3 regions of the Aeribacillus composti genome follow, and region 2 is predicted to be linked to each of the others. Evidence: riboswitches for the same ligand, from Rfam matches in the RefSeq annotation. Region 2 holds a riboswitch; each other region holds the start of a gene.
What was found. Region 2 has a riboswitch for S-adenosylmethionine ahead of metK (methionine adenosyltransferase). Riboswitches for the same ligand answer to the same signal wherever they lie in the genome.
Positions count from the first base shown of each region.

Region 1: another riboswitch for S-adenosylmethionine. It lies ahead of RI196_RS05660 (methionine biosynthesis PLP-dependent protein); the one in region 2 lies ahead of metK (methionine adenosyltransferase).
Region 3: another riboswitch for S-adenosylmethionine. It lies ahead of RI196_RS05310 (bifunctional homocysteine S-methyltransferase/methylenetetrahydrofolate reductase); the one in region 2 lies ahead of metK (methionine adenosyltransferase).

Region 1 is NZ_CP134501.1:1,118,142-1,122,255, forward strand. Features, by position in the region: gene RI196_RS05655 (aliphatic sulfonate ABC transporter substrate-binding protein) at 1-451, shown strand, start outside; SAM riboswitch class I at 1,789-1,926, shown strand; gene RI196_RS05660 (methionine biosynthesis PLP-dependent protein) at 2,043-3,158, shown strand; gene metC (cystathionine beta-lyase) at 3,151-4,114, shown strand, end outside.
Region 2 is NZ_CP134501.1:950,511-954,624, reverse strand. Features, by position in the region: gene RI196_RS04860 (gamma carbonic anhydrase) at 1-176, shown strand, start outside; gene RI196_RS04855 (phosphatase PAP2 family protein) at 348-878, shown strand; gene metK (methionine adenosyltransferase) at 927-2,132, opposite strand; SAM riboswitch class I at 2,340-2,531, opposite strand; gene pckA (phosphoenolpyruvate carboxykinase (ATP)) at 2,800-4,114, shown strand, end outside.
Region 3 is NZ_CP134501.1:1,051,725-1,055,838, reverse strand. Features, by position in the region: gene RI196_RS05320 (HPr family phosphocarrier protein) at 141-419, shown strand; gene RI196_RS05315 (YajQ family cyclic di-GMP-binding protein) at 564-1,055, shown strand; SAM riboswitch class I at 1,157-1,278, shown strand; gene RI196_RS05310 (bifunctional homocysteine S-methyltransferase/methylenetetrahydrofolate reductase) at 1,387-3,246, shown strand; gene metH (methionine synthase) at 3,239-4,114, shown strand, end outside.

The DNA.
Region 1 (4,114 bases), 170 kb from region 2:
AGCTTTCTTTGAATCGGGAAAAGTGGATTTAGCCGCTGTGCCTGAGCCTTGGGCTTCATTATTAATAAAAGACGGGGCGAAAGTGATTGTCGATACGAAAGATATCGCCTATGGCACAACGCTTCCGAACACTGTTTTAGTGACGAGCAACAAATTTATTAAAGAAAATAAAGATTTAGTTCAAAATATTGTCAAAGCCCACAAAAAAGCAGTCGACTTCATCAATAAAAACAAAGAGGAAGCACGCGATATTGCCATTCAATCGATTAAAGAAATAACAAATCAAGAGCTTGACCCAGAAATTATCGACAGCGCTTGGGAACGTGTCCGCTATACAACCGAAGTGGATGAAAAAGTTCTTCAAGACTTTTCTAACTCTTCTTATGACTTGAAATTTTTAAAAGAAAAACCGGATCTTAAAGGTCTTGTAGATACAAGCTTTTTGAATTAAGTAATAAACCCCCTATACAGAAGCTTTTTGATATTATGCGGCTTCTGGATAGGGGGGTTATTTTGTTGATGTAAATTCAAGATGAAGCAGTTGTTAAAACAGGGCTTATCCCAAAAGTTGTTTATGACTATGCCTGTATATTGGGATTCTGTTGTTGTGAGAGCTTTTTATTCAAATCGCTCGAATAAGCTCCCGTTTTTTCACATTGTTTGGAGCTGTCCAGAAAGTCAAAATCCATTGAAAACGAAAGATCATAAATATTGATATATCAACGTTTCTAAAACATTAAAGGGGCTGTCTAATAAGCCGGAAAATCGACTTATTAGACAGCCCCTATATGAATTTCAATTTCTCCATTTGGGCCGTATTTTTCAAAATCATATGTGTAAGCCCGCTCTAATAAACCAGTTTCTTCTTGCTTCCAAATCTTACTCCAAGTTTTAAAAATGCCTTGTTCGTCCGTTTTATCTACTTGAAAAACTTTATTTTCATGTTCCTCGGGATTTCAATTAAAAGCTTCCCCATTATTTTCTTCAATTGCAATGCTTAATAAATAATCTCCTCTGTAGTCGCTTTCATAATCATAATAAATTCCGTACACATTGTTTTGATGATGTTCCAGTTTTTAGAAAGCGTTTTCTCACATAATTTTGATTTGCCCCATCATTTGCTCGTCATGAAAATTATTGGTTCGTATGCTGTCGATCATATACAGCATCATAAACAGTCTTTCCTTTCCATAATATTGATAAAAAAGAGAAGGCGCATCAGTAAAGAATGTTCAGCATATTTTCCAACGGCACGTTTATGTTCATCTTTTTTGCTTCCCAGCTTCACCTGCAAAACAAATATCGCATCTTCGTTTTCTGTTCAGCTGCTTTATGGAGTACGGGTTCGTTTGACAGAAGTTGGAGAAAAATTTATCAAACGATTAGTTTGCCAATTCAATTGTTTCATTCACTGTTTATTAAATACTCTTAAAATTTTCCAATTCCTCTAAAGAAGATCACCTCGTTCACAATTTTTCTCCAAATACGACAGCTTCCGAATTGGATATTTATATTTTAAAATCTATTAAAATTTGGGAAGCCTCAGGGGAAAATAAAACCACTTTCATTGAAATGATGGAGGATCAAAGGTGATCCATACAAAAAAATTTCCCTTTTGGCTTTCGCAAAAAAACATTTCAAGAATCGACGGATTATTTAAAGAATGTTCTTATTTTTCTTTAGTTTTACTGAAAATAAATCAAAGTTATCGGAATTGTTGGCAGGAAACGTCTTGAATTTTTTTTAAAACTGAGGTAAAGTTATACCTATCAAAAGTTCATATCGGAATTCTTATCGAGAGAGGCGGAGGGAACTGGCCCGAAGAAGTCTCAGCAACCGGTACAAGGACGGCGGCATGATAACCTTTGTACCAAGGTGCTAAATCCAGCAAGCATTTTGCCGTAAGATATGCTTGGAAGATAAGAAGGAGCCAAACAATAAACGCCTTCTTCTTATGAAGAGGGCGTTTTATTTTTAAAGCCTCCTCTACAGGCAATGAAAGCAGCACATTTTTACTAACTAAAAAAGGAGGAAAGTCAAAGATGAATATTGAAACAGTTTTGGCCCAATTAGGAAATCGAAGTGAAGCTCTTACAGGAACAGTAAGCGCCCCCATTTATTTGTCCACAGCCTACCGGCATAAAGGAATAGGTGAATCAACAGGCTATGATTACACTCGGACAAAAAATCCAACGAGAGAGCTTGTCGAGGACGCCATAGCCAAATTGGAGGGAGCCGATCAAGGATTTGCATTTTCTTCCGGAATGGCAGCGATTCAGACGATTATGGCTTTATTTAAAAGTGGAGATGAACTGATCGTTTCAAAAGATTTATATGGCGGGACATACCGCTTGTTTGAAGAAGAGTGGCGCAAATACGGTCTTTCCTTCCACTATGACGATTTTACGTCTCGCGAATATACGGAATCATTAATAAACGAAAATACTAAAGCGATTTTTCTAGAAACGCCCACTAATCCGCTTATGCAGGAAACATCGATTTCCTCGTTGGCGGAATTGGCCCGGAAGCACAATTTGCTGCTGATCGTTGACAATACGTTCTACACACCTGTTTTGCAGCGTCCGATTGAAGAAGGAGCGCATATCGTGATTCACAGCGCAACGAAATATTTAGGCGGTCACAACGATGTCCTTGCCGGCCTGGTCTGTGCAAAAGGGAAAGAAATTTGCGAAAAATTAGCCATGCATCAAAATGCAATTGGTGCGGTATTATCTCCTTTTGATTCGTGGCTGCTGCTTAGAGGAATGAAAACTTTATCATTGAGAATGGCCAAACATCAGGAAAATGCAAGGGAGCTGGCGGCATATTTAAAAGAGCTTCCTGAAATTGATGATGTATTATATCCTGGCAGAGGCGGAATGCTTTCCTTCCGTGTGAAAAAAGAAGAATGGGTCAACCCGTTTTTGCAGAATCTGAAATTAATCTGTTTTGCGGAAAGCCTTGGAGGGGTAGAAAGCTTTATAACGTATCCAGCTACCCAAACACATGCGGACATTCCGGAAGAAATCCGAATTCAAAACGGTGTATGTAACCGGCTTCTCCGTTTTTCTGTAGGGATTGAAAGCGTGGAGGATTTGAAGGAAGATCTCAAGCAGGCATTGCAAGCAGCTGCGAAAGGGGATTTACTAAATGCATGACCAATGGAGCTTTCAAACAAAATTGATTCATAATAAACATAAGGTTGACCCGACAACTGGTGCTGTCAGCGTGGCGATTCAGCAAGCGTCAACGTTTCATCAGCAAACATTGGATGAATCTCCTGAATTTGACTACAGCCGTTCAGGAAATCCAACACGAAAAGCGTTGGAAGAGGCGATTGCCGAACTGGAAGGCGGAGTGAGAGGCTTTGCGTTTGCTTCTGGGATGGCCGCTATATCAACAGCTTTTCTTTTACTTTCTTCCGGTGATCATGTTTTGGTCACTGAAGATGTGTACGGCGGAACATACCGGATCGTTGCCGATGTTTTATCGCGCTTTGGCATTGAATATACGTTTGTCGATATGACGGACCTTGATGCCGTAAAAGCAAATATACGTCCGAACACAAAAGTGATTTACATTGAAACGCCCTCGAATCCGCTGTTAAAAGTGACGGACATTCGAGCAATTGTACAGCTTGCAAAAGAAAACGGCTGTTTAACATTTGTTGATAATACATTTATGACTCCGGCTTTGCAAAGGCCTCTCGATTTAGGGGCCGATATTGTTTTACATAGTGCAACAAAATTTTTGGCAGGTCATAGCGACTGTTTGGCAGGACTGGCAGTTGTGAAAGATGAAAAGCTTGGCGAAGAGCTTTACAAACTTCAAAATGCCTTCGGCGCTGTTCTCGGCCCGCATGATTGCTGGCTTGTATTAAGAGGGTTAAAAACACTTCATGTGCGGCTGGATCAATCCGTCAAAACAGCTTCTCAATTAGCAGAATTTTTGAAAAAGCACCCTGCCATTAAAAAAGTGTACTATCCAGGTCTTCACGATCACCCAGGGTCAGATATTCATTTGCGGCAAAGTGTCAACGGTGGAGCGGTTTTATCGTTTGAACTAGAAGATGAAAAAGCGGTCAAGATTCTTGCTGATCATGTTCAGCTGCCTG
Region 2 (4,114 bases):
GCAGTCTTGTCCCGCCAGGCAAAAAGATACCTGAGAAAACTTTAGCATTCGGAAGACCCGCCAAAGTGATTAGAGAATTAACAGAAGAAGATCTTCAAGATATGGAACGCATCCGTCGCGAGTATATCGAAAAAGCTCAATATTATAAAAATATTGCTCGTATGAACAACATATAAATTGCTTATAAAAACATTTTAAAACTTTCTCTTTCAAATGTCATTCTTTACCGGGCAGCTTCATGTATTTTTAAAATTTTGTAAAATTTTTATTAGATTTGTTGAAGTTTACATAAATATGAGAGAAAATTTTTTTAAGAATTTTTGCTTTTTGAAAAGAGGAACTTTAACATGGGCAGACTGCTGAATCAGCTTTACCAATTTGAGTGCAAGTTGTTCAAACTGATTAATTCGCATTTTGAACGAAAAGGACTGAATGTTTATTTTCGGTATATTACTCATTTAGGAGGGGCTGTTTTTTCAATTGCAACATGTTTAATGCTGATGTTATTTTTTAATGAACCTGTAAAAACTGTTGCCTTGGCAAGTTCAGCTGCACTTTTTTTCAGTCATATTCCGGTTTTCATTGTGAAAAGAATTTATCCACGCAGACGGCCTTATCTTACATTATTTGAAACAAAAGTGTTAGAAAATCCGTTAACTGACCATTCATTTCCTTCTGGACATACGACAGCTGTATTTTCAGTGGCAACACCATTTTTGCTCTTTTTTCCAGCCTTAACATGGATTTTGCTTCCTCTCGCATTCAGTGTGGCACTATCAAGAATTTTTCTTGGCCTACACTACCCTTCAGATGTGCTGGCGGGAATAGTTCTAGGAGCTTCAGCAGGCACCATCTGTTTTGTCGCATTCGGACCATAAAAGCAAAAAGGTGTCTAATGCATGCATCGCATTGGACACCTTTTTATTTTACAAATATTGATGAGCTTGTTCGCGCAAAGCTTCCGCTTTATCTGTGCGTTCCCATGGCAAATCTAGATCGTTTCGTCCGAAATGACCGTAAGCAGCTGTCTGTTTGTAAATCGGGCGGCGCAAGTCAAGCATTTTTATAATGCCAGCTGGGCGCAAATCAAAGTTATTGCGAATTAATTCAACTAAAACATCTTCACTTACTTTGCCAGTACCGAACGTATCAACAGAAATAGAGACAGGTTTCGCTACACCAATTGCATAGGCCAGCTGAACCTCACATTTGTCTGCAAGTCCGGCTGCGACAATATTTTTCGCTACATAACGAGCCGCATAAGCTGCAGATCGGTCTACCTTCGTCGGATCTTTTCCTGAGAAAGCTCCTCCGCCATGGCGCGCATAGCCTCCGTAAGTATCGACAATGATTTTTCGTCCCGTTAATCCTGCATCTCCTTGTGGTCCGCCAATAACGAAACGTCCGGTAGGGTTGATGAAATATTTTGTTTCTTCATCGATCAGTTCTTTTGGAGCAACCGGATCAATTACTTTTTCTTTAATATCCTGCTTAATTTGTTCTAAAGTTGCCTCCGGATGGTGTTGAGTCGATATGACAATTGTGTCAATTCTAACCGGCTGTTCATTTTCATCATATTCTACCGTAACTTGCGTCTTTCCGTCCGGACGCAAATAAGGAATTTCTTCGCTTTTTCTAACTTCTGTAAGCCGGCGTGAAAGCTTATGGGCAATGGAAATCGGGAGAGGCATTAATTCCTTCGTTTCATTGCATGCAAAACCGAACATTAACCCTTGATCTCCAGCGCCAATCGCTTCAATTTCTTCATCAGTCATTTGTCCTTCTCTCGCTTCTAAAGCTTTATCCACCCCTGCAGCAATATCGGGTGATTGCTCATCAATTGATGTTAAAACAGCACAAGTTTCAGCATCAAAACCGTATTTAGCTCTCGTATAGCCGATCTCTTTGACCGTTTCTCGCACAATTTTTGGTATATCCACATACGTGCTTGTCGTAATTTCTCCACTGACTAATACAAGTCCGGTGGTGACAGATGTTTCGCAAGCTACACGTGCGTTCGGATCTTTTTCTAAAATGGCATCTAAAATCGCATCTGAAATTTGGTCGCAAATTTTGTCCGGATGCCCTTCCGTTACGGATTCAGATGTAAACAGACGGCGCTTTTTTGTCATTTACTGCTTCCTCCTCAAACTTAAAATGATGTTTATGGAGTGCTACACTCCTTGTCATTGACACGGAACTCATTCCCTCACCACTATTGTAAACATATCAAAATATTTCGTACGATAAGAAAAACTTGGCTAAACGAGATTTCTCTTATACATAGAAAAAACCTTCCCTGCCAGAGGAAAGGTTGTTATAAACTTCATTGCCTTTCACTCTTATCGTTCAAGGATATAACCTTGCATCAGGTTAGCACCATTGCTCGTCTATGAATATGGAATTCTTTCGCATCATGTTGTATGTCCATAGAATACTGGGATTTTGAAAGCCATATTCTACTGTCTTCTTTCAACGAGCCGGTTGCTGGGCTTCATAGGGCCTGTCCCTCCGCCAACTCGGGATAAGAGTATCCGTTCAAATGTATATCATACAGGAGCAAAAAAGTACTTGTCAACAATAAATAAAGCTTCTCTGTAATTTTCCAAATCATCTGATATCCATTATTTCAGTATCAGCTGATCAATCATGATTCGTATGATGCCCAAAAATGAAGGCAAAATATATAGTAAAAACATTATTTTCAGAAATCGATAAATAGGATGGATTATTTTTGCGAATGTGTTATACTATTTCTATAAAACCATTTCAAATATGCAAAAAAAGGATGGTATGTATATGAATATTGTAGATGTATCAAATGAATTAGCTTCGTTGATCAGCGGACCAAATGCATATCATAATTTACCAGTCGCACGACTTGTAGAAAAAGTTTTAGCTAGGAAAGAAGGTTTTTTAACAAATACAGGTGCAGTTTCGGTTACAACAGGCAAATATACCGGCCGGTCACCAGAAGATAAATTCATCGTTGAAGAAGATTCTGTCAAGCATTTAATTGATTGGGGACCCGTCAACAAGCCAATTTCATCAGAAGTTTTTGAAAAACTGTACTTAAAAGTCATACAATATTTAAAAAATAGAGATGAAATTTATGTTTTTAACGGATTTGCCGGAGCTGACAAAAAATATCGTCTTCCAATTCAAGTGGTCAATGAATTGGCGTGGCAAAATTTATTTGCTCGCCAACTGTTTATCCGTCCGAAAAGCCAAGACGATTTAAAGGAGCATAAAAATCCGTTTACGATTGTTTCCGCTCCTTCCTTTAAAGCAGATCCAGCTGTGGATGGAACGAACTCAGAAGCATTTATCATTATTTCTTTTGAAAAGAGAATAATCCTGATCGGCGGAACTGAATATGCAGGCGAGATGAAAAAGTCTATCTTTTCCGTCATGAACTTCCTGCTTCCAGAAAGAGATATATTTTCAATGCACTGCTCCGCCAATGTCGGTCAAGAAGGCGATGTCGCGCTCTTTTTCGGTTTATCGGGAACAGGCAAAACAACACTTTCCGCCGATCCAAAACGCCGATTAATTGGTGATGATGAACACGGCTGGTCTTCATCTGGTATTTTTAATATTGAAGGCGGCTGTTATGCAAAATGCATCGGTTTGTCTGAAGAAAAAGAACCTCAAATTTATAACGCGATTCGATTCGGTTCCGTTTTGGAAAACGTTGTGGTTGATGAATCGACACGAATTCCTGATTATGACAACTCCTTATTAACAGAAAACACCCGTGCGGCTTATCCAATTGAAGCGATTGACAATATTGCTAAACCGAGCATTGCGGGTCACCCTAACACAATTATTTTTTTAACAGCTGATGCGTTCGGTGTTCTGCCGCCAATAAGCAAATTAACGAAAGAACAGGCTATGTATCATTTCTTAAGCGGTTATACGAGCAAGCTTGCTGGAACGGAAAGGGGTATTACTTCCCCTAAAACAACGTTCTCCACATGCTTTGGCGCACCATTTCTTCCGCTTCCAGCTACAAGATACTCTGAAATGCTCGGAAGAAAAATCGAAGAACATGATGTGAAAGTATTTTTAGTCAATACAGGGTGGACCGGCGGAGAATACGGAGTAGGAAAAC
Region 3 (4,114 bases), 100 kb from region 2:
AAAAACAGAGAAATCCAGAACGTTTCCATATTCGAAAGCGGAGGTCATTTTTTTATATGTAAGAGGAAATGACAAACATGTGGGAATCTATCCTTTATTAATGTAAGATATTGTAAAATAAGTATACAAGAGGTGGCACAATGAAGAAACATGAAATTTCCGTGTATCTTACAAAAGAGATGGAGCCGGAATATGTCATTTCCCTTGTCCATGAAGCGATTAAATTTAACAGCTACATTTTATTCCAAACAAAAAAGCTCCAATTAAATGCGAAAAGCGTTTTAAGCATGCTCGGTTTTTCCGCCTTTTTAGAAGGTCATGTAGTCATCAGCGCTGAAGGAGAAGATTCGCTCGAAGCAGTAAAAAACTTACAAGACTTTCTTTCCCCTAAATGTTCTAAAGCGACATCTTTAGCTTAATTGCATTTAAGCAGATATTAATTTCCTTGCCGTTGCTTTAAGTAACGGTTTTTTCATTTAATTTGCGAGGAACCCCTAAAAGAGTTGTTCAACTGAACGACATTCACTATAATGAATGTAAATAACGTTATTGGAGGTAAAAAGTTGGCTAAGGAGAATTCATTTGACATCGTCTCAAAAGTGGATATTGCCGAAGTGAACAATTCCATTCAAATGGCGAAAAAAGAAATTGTAAACAGATATGATTTCAAAGGATCTAAAAGCGATATATCCCTAGAAAAAGATGAGCTTGTGCTAATCTCTGACGATGAATATAAGCTGAATCAACTAAAAGATGTATTAGTAAGCAAAATGATTAAACGCGGTGTCGCAACCAAGAATATTCAGTACGGGAAAATCGAAAAGGCTTCAGGAGGCACTGTCAGACAAAGAGCCAAACTTGTCAACGGAATTGACAAAGAAAACGGGAAAAAGATCAATGCGCTGATCAAAAATACCGGGCTAAAAGTAAAAAGCCAAATTCAAGACGACCAAGTCCGGGTAAGCGGCAAAAGCAAGGACGATTTGCAAAAAGTGATTGCAGCTGTGAAAAGCGCCGACTTGCCGATCGACGTACAATTTATTAATTTTCGCTAGCTTTGCCCTGTTCACAAAATTGAAATTTTATATTGATTATTTTGATAAAATTCGTTAAATTAGGATTAATCCGTTGTTTTAAAATTTCATACGGTAAAGCGTTCTTATCAAGAGAAGCGGAGGGACTGGCCCGATGAACCTTCAGCAACCGGATTACCCAAAAACTTTGGGTACCAAGGTGCTAAATCCAGCGATGCGTAAATTTGCGCTCGGAAGATAAGAAGAAGGGGAAAATGTTCAAGAAAAAGTCTTCTTCTTAGAAGGCTTTTCTTTTTTATATAGGTGTTCGCCTCCTTGCAGGCGCCTATTTCATTTGATTGGAGGACTTTTTATGGGGCTTTTACAAGATTTACAGAATCATATATTAATTGCCGACGGAGCAATGGGGACTCTACTATACTCATTCGGAATAGACAGATGCTTTGATGAGCTAAACGTTTCAAAACCGGAAGAAATAGAACGGATTCATTCAGCCTATTTAGACGCAGGCGCAACTGTTATTCAAACAAATACATACGGCGCCAATCGCATAAAGCTTGCCAGATATGGGCTGGAAGATGATATAAAGATCATCAACCAAAAAGGGGTTGAACTTGCAAAGAGGGCGTTACAAAAAGCGGAAAACAAAGGGTATGTCATCGGAACAATCGGCGGCATCCGTTCGTTTCAAAAAAGCGCCTTCACGCTATCTGACATTGCCGAAAATTTTCGTGAGCAGCTTCATGTCCTTTTATCCGAAAACGTAGATGGCATTATTTTAGAAACCTATTACGACTTGGAAGAACTGAAAACCGTTTTGCAAATAGCTAGAAAAGAAACGGATTTGCCCATTATCACAAATGTTTCTTTGCACGAACAAGGCGTCTTTCAAAATGGAACAAGATTGGCAGACGGTTTGAAAATGCTTGAAGAACTTGGTGCAGATATTGTCGGCCTCAATTGCCGTTTAGGCCCTTATCATATGCTGCAATCTCTGGAAGAAGTGCCGCTGTTTGAACATGCCTTTTTATCCGCTTTTCCAAACGGCAGCCTGCCAAGGTATGAAAACGGAAGATTAGTTTATGAATCAGATGAACACTATTTTTATGAAGCGGCTCTTCAATTCCGAAAACAAGGTGTCCGGCTTCTCGGCGGATGCTGCGGAACCGCGCCGAAACATATTCGGGCAATGGCTGAAGCTGTATCAAACCTCCCTCCTGTCACAGAGAAAGAAGTAAAAGAACGAAATGTTCCAATTCATGTTTTACCTATGAAAGAAAGTCAAGAAACTCCTCTCCCAGATATTGCAAAAAACAGACGCTCAGTGATTGTAGAATTGGACCCGCCGAAAACGCTCGGCTTGGAAAAATTTTTAACAGGAGCAAAAGCGTTGAAAAAAGCGGGGATTGATGCAATTACGCTTGCGGATAATTCCCTTGCTACACCAAGAATCAGCAATGTTGCTTGCGCAAATATTGTGAAAAGCCGTTTCCAGCTTCGCCCGCTCGTTCATTTAACATGTCGTGACAGAAATTTAATCGGCATTCAATCCCATTTAATGGGGCTGCATACGCTTGGCCTGCACGATATTTTAGCGGTCACCGGCGACCCGTCCAAAATCGGTGATTTTCCGGGTGCAACCTCTGTCTATGATTTATCATCGTTTGATTTAATCAGCTTAATTAAGCAATTTAATGAAGGTTTGTCATACTCCGGAAAATCACTTGGTCAAAAAACAAACTTTACTGTAGCCGCCGCCTTCAATCCGAACGTAAGACATCTTGATCGCGCAGTTCAGAGGCTTGAGAAAAAAATCAGCTGTGGAGCCGATTATTTTATTACGCAGCCGCTCTACTCGGAGAAGCTGATCGAAGAAGTATATGAAGCAACAAAACATCTGAATGTTCCGATATATCTCGGGATTATGCCGTTAATAAGCAGCCGCAATGCTGAATTTATTCATAACGAAGTGCCAGGCATTAAATTGTCTGATTCGATTCGCGAACAGATGCAAAAAGCAGGCAATGATAAAGAAAAGGGAAAACGAGAAGGACTTGCCATTGCAAAATCGCTTATTGACGCAGCATTTGACCTGTTTAACGGCATTTACTTAATCACTCCGTTTTTGCATTATGAGATGACAGTCGAGCTGACGGAATACATTCATGAAAAAGAAAAGGCAAAACGAGAAAGGAAGATTTCCCATGTATAACATAAAGGAACAGCTGGAGAAAAAAATTTTAATACTAGACGGAGCCATGGGAACAATGATTCAAGCTGCAGAATTATCTGCGAAAGATTTTGGCGGTGAAGAATATGAAGGATGCAACGAATATTTAAACATCACTTCCCCTGAAACGATTGTCCGTATTCATGAAGCGTACCTTGAAGCAGGCGCTGATATTATCGAAACAAATACGTTTGGCGGTACAAGCATCGTCCTCGAAGAATATAACTTGGGGCACCTTGCTTTTGAAATAAATAAAAAAGCAGCTGAGATTGCAAAGCGCGCTGCAGAAAAATATTCAACACCGGATTGGCCTCGTTTTGTGGCAGGATCAATGGGGCCAACGACTAAAACGCTCTCCGTTACAGGTGGCGTCACATTCCAACAATTGGCAGAAGCTTATCAAGTTCAAGCGGAAGGACTGTTAGTGGGGGGCGTTGATGTACTTCTCCTTGAGACAAGCCAAGATATGCTCAATGTGAAAGCAGGTTACTTAGGAATTCAACGAGCTTTTCAAAAGCTCAAGAAAGAAGTGCCGATCATTCTGTCCGGAACGATAGAACCGATGGGAACAACTCTCGCCGGTCAAGATATTGAAGCGTTTTACATTTCAGCTGAACATATGAATCCAATTGCCGTCGGCTTAAACTGTGCGACAGGTCCTGAATTCATGACCGATCACATCCGCACATTGTCTGAAATCGCCAATACCGCTGTCAGCTGTTATCCGAATGCCGGACTGCCTGATGAAGAAGGTCGCTACCATGAATCACCGGAATCTTTAGCAAAAAAAATCAGAGGGTTTGCAGAAAGAGGCTGGCTTAATATGGTCGGCGGCTGCTGCGGAACAACT